DNA from 4 places in the Bacillus smithii genome. Region 3 is predicted to be linked to each of the others. Evidence: riboswitches for the same ligand, from Rfam matches in the RefSeq annotation. Region 3 holds a riboswitch; each other region holds the start of a gene.
What was found. Region 3 has a riboswitch for S-adenosylmethionine ahead of BSM4216_RS08390 (O-acetylhomoserine aminocarboxypropyltransferase/cysteine synthase family protein). Riboswitches for the same ligand answer to the same signal wherever they lie in the genome.
Positions count from the first base shown of each region.

Region 1: linked by a shared signal. The riboswitch ahead of BSM4216_RS03095 (bifunctional homocysteine S-methyltransferase/methylenetetrahydrofolate reductase) and the one ahead of BSM4216_RS08390 (O-acetylhomoserine aminocarboxypropyltransferase/cysteine synthase family protein) in region 3 are both predicted to bind S-adenosylmethionine.
Region 2: linked by a shared signal. The riboswitch ahead of BSM4216_RS07910 (phosphoadenylyl-sulfate reductase) and the one ahead of BSM4216_RS08390 (O-acetylhomoserine aminocarboxypropyltransferase/cysteine synthase family protein) in region 3 are both predicted to bind S-adenosylmethionine.
Region 4: linked by a shared signal. The riboswitch ahead of BSM4216_RS12790 (methionine ABC transporter ATP-binding protein) and the one ahead of BSM4216_RS08390 (O-acetylhomoserine aminocarboxypropyltransferase/cysteine synthase family protein) in region 3 are both predicted to bind S-adenosylmethionine.

Region 1 is NZ_CP012024.1:664,779-667,876, forward strand. It holds gene BSM4216_RS03095 (bifunctional homocysteine S-methyltransferase/methylenetetrahydrofolate reductase) at 1-1,708, opposite strand, end outside; SAM riboswitch class I at 1,791-1,894, opposite strand; gene mreBH (rod-share determining protein MreBH) at 2,172-3,098, opposite strand, start outside.
Region 2 is NZ_CP012024.1:1,678,559-1,681,656, forward strand. It holds gene sat (sulfate adenylyltransferase) at 1-373, opposite strand, end outside; gene BSM4216_RS07910 (phosphoadenylyl-sulfate reductase) at 428-1,174, opposite strand; SAM riboswitch class I at 1,258-1,369, opposite strand; gene parC (DNA topoisomerase IV subunit A) at 1,897-3,098, opposite strand, start outside.
Region 3 is NZ_CP012024.1:1,783,230-1,786,327, forward strand. It holds gene BSM4216_RS08385 (ISLre2 family transposase) at 1-115, opposite strand, end outside; gene BSM4216_RS08390 (O-acetylhomoserine aminocarboxypropyltransferase/cysteine synthase family protein) at 345-1,652, opposite strand; SAM riboswitch class I at 1,783-1,898, opposite strand; gene BSM4216_RS08395 (competence/damage-inducible protein A) at 1,983-3,098, opposite strand, start outside.
Region 4 is NZ_CP012024.1:2,712,960-2,716,057, forward strand. It holds gene BSM4216_RS12780 (MetQ/NlpA family ABC transporter substrate-binding protein) at 1-22, opposite strand, end outside; gene BSM4216_RS12785 (methionine ABC transporter permease) at 37-705, opposite strand; gene BSM4216_RS12790 (methionine ABC transporter ATP-binding protein) at 698-1,723, opposite strand; SAM riboswitch class I at 1,816-1,925, opposite strand; gene BSM4216_RS12795 (hypothetical protein) at 2,021-2,380, opposite strand; gene BSM4216_RS12800 (thioredoxin family protein) at 2,705-3,022, opposite strand; gene BSM4216_RS12805 (toprim domain-containing protein) at 3,012-3,098, opposite strand, start outside.

The DNA.
Region 1 (3,098 bases), 1.1 Mb from region 3:
CTTTGGCGATCTCAATCCCCGTTTGCTGGGATTTTTCTTTATCTCCGTCGAATGCTCTCATTCGCTCTATAATTTCATCGGATAATTTTATGCCTGGCACTTCATTATGCAAAAATTCTGCGTTTTTGAGGCTTGTTAATGGCATAATTCCGATGAAAATAGGGACATTTAAGTGTTTCGTTGCTTCGTAAATTTCTTTTATTTTTTCCTTTGTAAAAACCGGCTGTGTGATAAACGAATCGGCTCCGCATTCTATTTTTCTTTCCATCCGTTTGACTGCTTTTTCCAGTACGCGGACATTCGTATTAAAAGCAGCGGAAACGGAAAAATGAGTTTTTTGTTTTAATGGTTTCCCGGAAAAAGAAATCCCGTTGTTCAATTGCTTAATTAATGAAATCAGTTCCAAACTGGAAACGTCGTATACGCTTGTGGCACCGGGAAAGTCACCCACTTTTGTCGGATCGCCTGTAATGACAAGAATATCATGAATACCTAGGGTGTGGAGGCCCATCAAATGCGATTGCAGTCCTATTAAATTGCGATCTCGGCAGGTTATATGTACGAGCGGGCGAATACGCTGGTTGGCCTTTACTAAAGCCGCCATTGCCATGTTGCTGATCCGCGGTGAAGCCAACGAATTATCGGCCATTGTAATCGCGTCGATTCCGACTTCTTTAAGTACTTGAGTCCCTTGAAAATATTGAAAAGTATCCAAATGTTTCGGAGTATCCAATTCTACGATAATCGTCCGTTTTTTCTTCGCTAGTTCGTGAAGAGGGGGATCGAGCGGTGCCGGTGGTTCTTTTACAATGATCGGTTTTTCGGGTTTCACCGATTTTTGATGAATGGGAGAAAGACCTGATAATGCTTTTTTGACGGCTTCAATATGTTTCGGCGTTGTGCCGCAGCATCCCCCGATAAGACGGACTCCTTGATTGCGCAATTTTACCGCCGCTCTTCCGAAATACTCGGCTTCCGATTCGTAGATCACTCGGCCGTCTTTCACATCCAGCAGGCTGGCGTTAGGATAAGCGGAAAGATACGCTTTTTTGGGCAATGTAGCTTTTTCAAGTGCTTGTATCATATGGTAAGGTCCAAGTCGACAGTTCACACCCACCAGATCTGCCCCGTGATCTTCCAAACGGTGGAGAGCTTCATTCAGAGATAGACCGTTTTGAAGGACACCGGGTTCATGCATGGACACTTGAGCGATAATTGGAATGTTTGTTAATTTTCGAGCTATTTTTAAGACGGTTGTCAATTCTTCAAAGTCATAGTAAGTTTCGAGAAGCAGTCCGTCTGGATTTTCATTCAATAAACTTTCTGCCTGTTCTAGGAAGGCCTCTTTTATATCAGCCAGTGAGCAGGTATCTTTACGGAAGCCGCGAATGCCCCCAATTGTACCGAAAACAAACGTTCCATGATCAGCCGCTGCTTGTTTGGCAAGACGGACAGCCGCTTTATTTATTTGTTTGACGTTTTCTTCCAGTCCGTAACGACGCAGTTTTACAGCGTTGGCACTGTAAGTATTGGTTTGGATGACATCGGCCCCGGCAAGAATATACTCTTCATGTATTTTTGAAATGATTTCTGGCTTGGCAATATTCAATTCTTCATAACAATAGTCAATTCCATATGAATAGAGGAGCGTGCCCATTGCGCCATCGGCTGTTAAAATCTCTGTTTTCAATCGATCCAAAAATCCCATGCGTATTCCTCCTCTCATTACGGATAAAATGAAAAAAGCCTTCCGTAAGAAGGCTTTTGATGGATGATGTCCAAAATGATCCTTCTTATCTTCCAAACTCGAAAGTTTGCTGGATTTAGCACCTGGCCAATTCGGCTGGTTGCTGAGGATTCATCGGGCCAGTCCCTCCACCTCTCTTGATAAGAAATCTATGAAATTTTTTTCGTATTTTCAGATTTATTAAATTAATAATAGCTTTTCTTCAGGCAGCGGTCAAGAGAATTTTTGGCAGATCGCGTGTTCAAAAGCTAGCTGAAATCATTCATCCTGAAGAAAAGAAATCAGAAAAGTCTTATCTCCGGCGGTCTAAAGAAGGTTTATATGAGGGGCTTAATAAGATCGAAAAAAAGTCTGCCTCCGAAAAAGCAGGAGGGATGAGGGCCTGCTTTTTTTTAATCGGAGAGACAGACTTCTTTAACAAGCGTTAATTTTTTACTTTTTTTAACTGAGGGATGACATGCAAAGACCGGCCTGTACCAATGGCGACTGATTCGAGCGGACTTGGTGCGAGGTTTACGGGGACAATCATCTGGCTTGCCAACCATTCTTTTAAACCGTTCAGCAGGGAAGCTCCTCCTGTTAAAATAATTCCTCTGTCAACAATGTCACCGCTAAGTTCCGGTGGTGAATTTTCCAGCGTAGCACGAACTGTTTCTAATATTTGTAAAACGGTTTCCTTTATCGCTTTCTGAATTTCTAAGGAAGTAATAGTAATCGTTTTGGGGAGTCCCGTTACTAAATCCCTTCCGCGAATCTCCATTTCTTGGATATTATGATCGATGGGCGCATATCCAATTTCTTTTTTCAGCATTTCTGCGGTCGGTTCGCCGATTAGCAGGTTGTACTCTTTCCGTACATATTGAATGATATCTTCGTCCATTTTGTCTCCGCCAATTCGAATCGAATTGCTGCACACCACTCCGCCATAGGAAATAATGGCCGCTTCAGTAGTGCCTCCACCGATGTCGACAATCATATTAGCAATCGGTTCATCTACCGCCAAATCTGCTCCGATGGCCGCTGCAATCGGTTCTTCAATCAAATGGACGGTTTTCGCTCCGCAGCTTCGAATAGAGTCTTCAATCGCTCTTTTTTCGACTGTTGTCGCTCCAGATGGGGCGCAGATCACGACATTCGGCTTTCGCAAGGTGATTCCAAGCGCTTTGTTTACTTTTTTCATGATGCTTTTTAGCATTTCCGTTGTCACTTCAAAATCAGCAATAACCCCATTTTTTAATGGACGAATAACGGAAATGTTGGCGGGGGTTTTTCCGATCATTTTTTTTGCTTCTGAACCTATTGCCAATAATTGTTTCGTATGTATATCAATCGCTGCTACAGAGGGTTCGTT
Region 2 (3,098 bases), 100 kb from region 3:
AAACCAATTCCGCCTCTTTTTGTTGATCTGGTTCATAAATATCTTTAATGGTGATCACACCATATGTAGCACAGTCAAAAGTAAGCCGAACCTGTTCCCCGATTTGTAGATCGGCTGCTTTTTCTTTTGTGACCGGCAGTGTAATGGGGATGCTCCAAACAATGCCGTTGGAGAGCCTCATCGTTTCGACTACGCTGTTGTAATCTTTTTCTTCTAGGAATCCTGTTAAAGGACTATAGGCTCCTGTCGCGATTAATTCAAGATCGCTTAAAGCAGTGGCATCCAGCTCAATTTCTTTTTCAATGCCTTCGAATGGATATTCTGGATTGTACGCTTGAATTAGAACTCCTCCGTGCGGTTTTATTTCGGTCATGTAGAGGATCCTCCTTATTTTATATATTTAATCAGTCTACTTGGTTTAGTGATTTTAAGAGGGCAGATGTAAACCGCATTCCGTTTTTCCGGTGCCTTTCCATCTTCCGGCCCGTAAATCCTCTAAATCAAATACAGGAGAGGTGCAAGGCTGGCATCCGATGCTTGGATATCCTTGATCGTGCAAAGGATGGTAAGGCAGTTCTTCATTATACGCATACCGCCAAATTTCTTTCCACGTCCAATGAATTAATGGACAAATTTTAATTTTGCCAAACTTTTTATCAAGGTTTATGTAATTCGTGTGTTTTCTTGTTTCTGATTGTTCCCTTCTCAAGCCTGAGATCCATGCTTCAACAGGTTCGAGAACACTTTTTAGCGGAACAATTTTGCGTAGATGGCAGCACAAATTCGGATCTTTTTTCCATAATTCTTCACCGTATTGTTCGCTTTGCTGCTGCAGCGTTAATTCCGGCTTTTGCATGACGATGTTCAGTTCCGGATAACGTTCTCTCGCTTTATCAATGGTTTCGTATGTTTCTTGAAAGTGCAGTCCTGTGTCTAAGAAAACGACGGTCGCTTTTGGATTGATTTTATAAATCAAGTCCACAAGTACACTTCCTTCTATTCCAAAACTGCACGAATAGACAATTTTTTCTCCATAATGGTCATAGGCCCATTCCAGAACTTCTAATGCCCCTTTTGTTTCACTCTTTTCATCAAATTCCGGTAGTTGATAATGATCCCACGTGTCAAACGTAAATAATTCGCTCAAAATACCCCTTCTTTCTATACCACTCATTGGTGTTCCTGTTTAGAGGCTGATGGTAAAATGAAAAAATCTTTCCATTTCAGGAAAGAATCAATAGGTACCATATCATACATACCTTATCTCCCAAAATGGATACCATTTTGCTGGAATTGGCACCTTACCTTCTTTTCAAGGCAGGTTGCCAGACTTCATTGGGCCAGGTCCCTCCGTCGTTCTTGATAAGTTTAATTGCTTTTTATTTTATCAGAAAGTTACTAAAAGTCAACGAATTTTTCCGCAGTTTTTTGATAGGAATTTATAGGAATTTATAAAATTTGTAGAATCATTTTACCTTTTCGTATAAATAAACTCATAGGCAGCAAGAAAAAATTTAAAGAGAACAACTCTTTGCTGAAATGAAATTTTTCTTCCTTCTTAAATTTGGGGCATTGTATTTCCTGCATTGGAGTCATTGTTTTGCCACATCCATTGCTTGAAAGGATTAACTTCTTGATGGGGCGTTTGAAGATTTTACGGTGGAAAACGGTTTGGCATTAAAAAGTAGTACCTTCATGGAAGTGATCCGAAAAAGAGCGACATGTTTTAAAAAATGGATATAAATACCCATATTGTTTGTCTGATGATTTGTTCAAAACAATACAAATGAATTATTGTGCAAAAAAAATCTCCCATCAAAATCTTTTTGATGGGAGATCCTTCTACTTTTGTTTTACAGCATTGCTTATACATATATCTCGCCGTAGAAAAATCCTTTACTCTGTACCGGACGGTTTTTCTGTCCATCCTTCTATGACTGTACCGCTTTCTGATTCGTCAATGGCAAAATTGCCATTTGAGTAGCGGTCATTCTCTCTTAATCCGGAAAGGGAAACCGTTTCTACGACTCCTTTTTCCGTTCGCAAATAAACGATGGAGTCATTGTCGGTGAGATCTAAATACGCAATTCGGTGCGGATGGGATTTTAATTCTCTTAATAAAACAAGACCCCGTTTAGCTCTGGACATTTTTTCCATTTCATTCAATTTCATTTTTTTCACAGCTCCGCGCTGGGTTGCCACAAAAATATAAGGCTGTTCTCCTCGGACGAATACTTTTCCTCTGACCACATAATCATCTTCTTTTAAATTGATGCCTTTTACTCCGGCCGCTCTTGGTCCTACGGTATTAATTTCTTCTTCTTCAAACCATAGCCCATATCCCAACCTTGTAGCAATGAACACATCCATTTGGCCGTTTGTTAAAAACACATCGATTACTTCATCATTATCTTTTAAATTAATGGCCACAAGCGGACGTGAATAGCGCTGTGCTTTATACTGAGACAGTTCAGATTTTTTGGTCATGCCGTTTTTCGTGAAAAAGAGAAGATAGCCCTTTTCCTCAAAATTTTGGACCGCAATGGCTTGAATGATCTTTTCGTCTTTTCCTATGGCGATCAGGTTGGCAATATGCTGCCCCATTTCTTTCCAGCGAATATCAGGCAATTCGTGTACAGGAATATACAAATAATTCCCTTTGTTAGTGAACAATAGCAGCACATCGGTGGTGCTCAATTCCGCTTGGAACAGCAACCGATCTGAATCTTTCATCGCCAAATCGGCACCGCTTGAAGCCGAGTAGGAACGAAGACTTGTTCTCTTAATATATCCTTCTTTCGTAACGGTTACCATGACGTCTTCAATAGCAACGGTCACTTCAGGATTGATTTTTATTTCTTCTATTTCTTTTTCAATGGTCGTCCGTCTTTCATCCCCATACCGCTTTTTCATTTCGATTAATTCCTTTTTAATAACGGACAATAGTTTCTTTTCGCTTTCCAATATGGCCGTCAATTCAGCGATTTTCTTTTTCAAATCTTCCGCTTCTTTTTGCAAAGCAGTGACATCCGTATTGGTAAGGCGGTACAGTTGAAGGGAAACGATCGCTTCTGCTTGCGGTTCAGAGAATTCAAATC
Region 3 (3,098 bases):
TGTCCATGTCCTCTAATAGTGTTTTCATGACCTTTGAGAAGGTTTCCTGTAATTGCCTCCAAACTAATTGCTCAATCTGTTTTAAATTTGGATATACTGTGTTATTCTTTTGCATGAGGGGTTACTCCTTTGTTTGTGATTTAGTTTTGGTTGACTAAGATTCTACCAAGGAGTAACCCTCTTTTTCATGTTATTTGCTTATTAACTACCGCGCTTTCGCTTGGTGGCCCCCTCATTTGTTGAGCGTTCTAACGTTCCCTCAACAAATGAGGGGGTTAAATTTTGCCCACAATAATTTTACTCATACAAGAAAAAGAGAGCAATACGCCCCCTTTTCAAATTGTTTATATTTCAAGCTTTTCAGCCGAAATGCCGGTTGCTTTTTCGATAGCTTGATTGAGATCGGCAATTAAATCTTTCGGAGATTCCAGTCCAACAGAAAGACGAATCATTTCTTCACTGACACCTGCTAATTTCAACTCATCAGCTGATAGCTGTTGATGTGTAGTGGAGGCCGGATGGATTATTAACGATTTTGCATCGCCCACATTGGCGAGATGCGACCAAAGTTGAATGTGATCAATGAGCTTTTTCCCGCTTTCTCGACCGCCTTTAATGCCAAATACCACAATAGAGCCGAAGAAATTATTTAAGTATTTTTTGGCCAATTCATGGGAAGGATGATCGCTTAAGCTAGGATGAGACACCCATTCCACTGCTGGATGCTTCAGCAAATAGTCAACAATGACTTTCGTGTTATCGTGATGTCTTGGCAAACGAAGATGCAACGTTTCTAATCCTTGCAATAGCAAAAACGCACTATGCGGGCTTAAAGATGCCCCAAAATCACGCAATAGCTGTGCGCGGAGTTTTGTTGCAAACGCAGTTCCTCCTAAATCGGCATAACGCAAACCGTGATAAGTTGGGTCCGGTTCGATAAAATCAGGGAATTTTTCATTATTCCAATCAAAGTGGCCGCCGTCTACAGCAACTCCGCCAATAACTGTTCCATGACCGCCAATCCATTTTGTTGCCGAGTGAACGACAACATCGGCTCCCCATTTGATTGGATTGGAACCATATGGTGACGCAAACGTATTGTCTACAATCAACGGAATCCCATTTTCATGGGCAATGGCCGCAACTTTTTCAACATCCAACACATTTAGACTTGGATTTCCGATGATTTCTCCGAAAAGAGCTTTTGTTCGTGGAGTGATCGCTTTTCGAAAATTTTCAGGATCTTGAGCATCGACAAATTTTACATGAATCCCATATTTAGGAAAAGTAGCAGAAAACAAATTATAAGTACCGCCGTACAATTCAGACGCTGCGACAATTTCATCTCCTGCACTCGCAACATTTAAAACGGAGAGCGCGATAGCTGCCATGCCTGAAGAAAATGCTACAGCGGCAGTACCTCCTTCAAGCGCCGCCACTCTTTTTTCAAATACATCAACAGTTGGATTGGTAATCCGGGTATAAATATTCCCTTCTTTTTTTAGTCCAAATACAGCGCTCGCGTGTTCCGTATCCGGAAACACATAAGAAGTAGTTTCATAGATCGGTACTGCACGGGCACCCGTCGCAGGATCAGGTATTTGCCCTGCATGCAATAATTTTGTGTCTTTTTCCCATTGCTCGTTTGCCATAATAAAACCTCCCGAAAAATTCGAAGATTGAAATTTCAGCGACTTATCTGAGAATAGATCCCATCCTGATGGATGAGGAACAGTAAAAGCCCTCTTCCAATAAGAAGAGGGCTTGAGTTCATCATTTCCCTTCTTATCTTCCAGATCATTTCCTGATCTGTAGGAATTAGCACCTTTTCAAGCATTGATTTCTTGAAGGTTGCCGGGCTTCTTCGGGCCTATTCCCTCCGCCACTCTTGATAAGAGTCAATTCTGTTACAATATTGAATTGTGTGGCTCTTGTTTAAAGAATAGCGCAATAAAAAAGAAAAGTCAATCATTTTCAGCAAATTACTGACAAGTTCGCAGCAAAAAATGACAACCGTATTTAGCTGTACGGTTACGAATTTGATTCCGATCCCCTGCAAGCTTCAGCAATACGGCCTTTGATTCTTTTCCTTTTTCAGAAATGCCGATCCAAACAGTTCCAGGAGGATTTTCTTCCAAAGAATCGGGTCCTGCTACTCCCGTAAAGCTGATTCCAATATCAGCGTTAAGCTTTTTCCTTACATTTTCAGCTAACTCTTTCGCACACTGCTCACTGACCGCTCCGAACGTATCAAGCGTCTTTTTTGAAACATCGACCAGATGCTCTTTCGCTTCGTTTGTATAACAAACAATCCCGCCTTTTAAAACAGCGCTTGCTCCTGCAACAGCGGTAATCATACTTTGAAACAGTCCTCCGGTCAAACTTTCAGCGCAGGCAATCGTCTTATTTTGTTGTTTCAGCTTCTGTACTAATTCAGCTGCAATCGTAGTTTGTCCATAACCGTAAAAGTATTCGCCAACACGGTTTAAAATCTCTTTTTCTACTTTGTCTATCATCTCATTAGCTGTCTCTTTTGATCGGTGCTTCGCCGTAAGTCGGATGGTCACTTCTCCGTCGCCAGCTAAAGGCGCAATGGTCGGGTTTGTTTGGTTCATAATCATATCTTCAATCTCTGTCTCCAACTGCGATTCTCCGATGCCAAAGAAACGCAATACGCGTGAAACAATGCTTTCTTGGCGATCCAAAACATTTAATATAGCCGGCCTTCCATATTTTTCGAACATCGGCTGCATTTCTTTTGGCGGCCCCGGCAAAAGCATATAAAATTTATTTTTTGATTTCACAAACATACCGGGAGCCATGCCGTTTTCATTCGGCAAAACAAGACAATCCTCTAGAACAAGAGCTTGTTTTTTGTTATTTTCCGTCATCTCACGGCCTATTTTAAGGAAATATTGACGAATTCCTTTAAACGCTTCGTCGTTCAAAACGAGTTTCTTGCCTAGATGCGCGGCAATGGTTTCTTTTGTTAAATCATCACGTGTCGGGCCAAGACCACCTGTAAAAATGATGAGATCTGCTCTTTCTTCTGCTTTTTGAATCGTTGAAAGAAGCCGATCGCTGTTATCCCCGACAAC
Region 4 (3,098 bases), 930 kb from region 3:
TGGCTATAAAGAACTTTTTCACCAAATTTTCCCCCTTTATCTTTTATCTATTTTTGAAGTGATAAAATCACCAATAAACTGAATAACAAACACAATAATCAACACAATGATCGTAGCTACTAAAGTTACGTCGTTATGGTTGCGTTGGAACCCATCCAAATAAGCAAGATTTCCAAGACCACCCGCACCGATTACTCCGGCCATTGCCGTGTAACTGACAAGCGAGATCGCTGTCACTGTGATGCCCGAGACCAAAGCGGGAAGCGATTCAGGAATAAGCACTTTCCAAATAATCGTGCTTGTTTTGGCCCCCATCGCTTTAGCTGCTTCAATAACTCCTTTGTCAATTTCACGAAGTCCGATTTCCACCATCCGTGCATAGAATGGGCCTGCGCCAATAATCAACGCCGGAAAGGCGGCATTCGCACCGATTATCGTGCCGACAAGCGCTTTTGTAAAAGGAATGAGCAGCACGATGAGAATGATGAAAGGAATCGAACGGAAAATATTCACAACTGCGGCAACGATGGAATATATAAATTTATTTTCCCATAAGTTCCCTTTCGATGTTAAAAAAAGCAAAAGTCCAAGGATTAAACCAAGAATAAAGGTGGCAACTACCGATACTCCCGTCATGTATAGGGTTTCCTCTGTTGCCTGCCACATCATTGCCCAATCCACATTTGGAAACCATTTTTCAAGCATGGGTAATGACCTCCGACTCTACTTGTTGTGTTTGTAAATAAGCGATCACTTTTTGTACGTCTTGTTCCGATCCTTGAATCTGGATAAACAGTGTGCCATATGCACCATTTTGAGTTTGGGACACTTTCCCCTGAACAATATTTACCTCAACCGGAAAATCTCTGATTAAGTTGGCTATGATCGGCTGTTCAGCGGAATCGCCAATAAAGGTAAGTTTGACAATTTTACCGTCCTTATAGCGTTTGAGAAGATGAGCAATCGTTTCCTTCGATTCTTCCGGTTCGGTAACTTGTTGAACAAAACGCTTCGTTACCGGCTGTTTTGGATTTTTAAACACTTCCAGCACCGGACCGATTTCAACGATTTGCCCATTTTCCATAACTGCCACGCGATGGCAAATTTTTCTGATTACATGCATTTCATGTGTAATTAACACGATCGTCAAACCGAGCCGTTTATTAATATCGACAAGTAGATCAAGGATCGAATCGGTCGTCTGTGGATCCAATGCAGAAGTGGCTTCGTCGCAAAGCAATACTTTCGGTTCGTTGGCGAGAGCTCTGGCAATGCCTACTCTTTGTTTTTGACCGCCGCTTAATTGAGAAGGATAGCTGTCTTCTCTTCCTTCGAGTCCTACTAATTGAATCAGTTCATCTACACGTTTCATTCGTTTTTCTTTCGGCACTCCGGCGATTTCCAGCGGGAAAGCAATATTTTCCCGTACTGTGCGCGACCATAATAGATTAAAATGTTGAAAGATCATGCCGATTTCTTGGCGTGCTTTTCGTAAAGAAGCGCCTTGAATTTTCGAAATTTCTTGCCCTGCAACCGTCACTTGGCCTTCTGTCGGAATTTCCAAACCGTTCAGCATGCGGATCAGAGTGCTTTTTCCGGCTCCACTGTAGCCAATAATACCGAAAATTTCTCCCTCTTGAATCTGCAAATCTATATTATTAACGGCTGTCACATTTCCGTTTTTTGTACGAAAAACTTTCTTCACCTGCGATAAAGAGATCAGTTCGCTCATTGATTCATTCACCTGCTTTCTTTTTTGAAATGAAAAAAACCTTTCCGCCAATGAGCAGAAAGGTTACGTATTCTTCGTCCTTTCTCTCATCTCTCAAAGCAAACTGCTTTGTGTGAATTGGCACCATGTCAACTGAACGATTGACGGTTGCCGGGTTTCATTGGGCACATCCCTCCACCTCTCTTGATAAGAGCAAGTGTTTATGAAATTGTTCGGAAATTGGTTTCTCGAAAATTATACATTTTCATGCGAATAATGTCAAATAAAATTGATAGAAATATGTTACTTTCATCCTAATCTACCTAATACGACGGTTTCTTCCCGTTCCTTACATAACCACAAAATAGCTTCCAGCTGCAGCTGCAAACGAAAGGATCCAAATATGCTCACGTCTTTTCTTTTGACAGCTGTTAACAATCTTTCTTCCCCCAACAAAATATTTCGAAAAATCTCGTCCGTCCCGCAAAGATGTAAGTGCGGGCTTGAAATCGTTCCTTTTTTCCAATCCATTTGGCTTTTGGACAAAGAAAACATCCATGTTTCATCGTTTGAATCAAAAAGAACGGTCAGTGGATTAGAAGGAAGAATCGGGAAAAGATGTTTTCGTTCGAAACATTCCCTTTGAATCCTTGCGAATAACTTGTCCATTTTCTCATCCCTTCACCTGAATGTTTACTGTACATAGTTCCATTTTTCAGGTGAATTCCCTTTAAAAAGGATTCGACAGATAAAGAAAAACCCTTTGACAAATTCCCCCCATTTCTTCACATTCGACCGCTCTTTTTCAAATAAAAGGACGTTTCTTGAATTATTTCCCAAGAAATATGTCATTTTTGCAAGTTGGCGAAACACGAAAGCCAATCATTGGCTAAAATCATTTTTCACTTAGAAACGCTGCCTGAATGGAATTGCTGAATGACAAAAATGGACATCCACAAAATAACAGCGGGATAAAGGCCCATAAGGATGCCTTTACCCCGCTTGATATTGAGATAATTTTTCATATAGAAAAGGTACAGAATGAAAGGCATAAATTTTGTCTTTTAATTCTTTTTTATCAAAAATCATCAGGCAAGGAACGCTTTCAATTTCATATTGATGAGCAAAATCCTCATGATAATTGATATCCGCTTTGGCAAAAGTGCAATCAGGAAAAAGCTTTTCAATCACATCCACCATTTTTCCTGCCACCGCGCATGTTCCGCATAAAGGAGTATAAAAATATAATACCGTTTTGCCTGTTTCGGAAATTTGTTCATGGAGAGGTTGTTGTGTCCAATCAGATACCACTTTCATCATCCTTTTCAATATACTTCGTATCGATGTCGATACCGGCGCTAAGTAAAATGGCGGCTAGATACCGAAA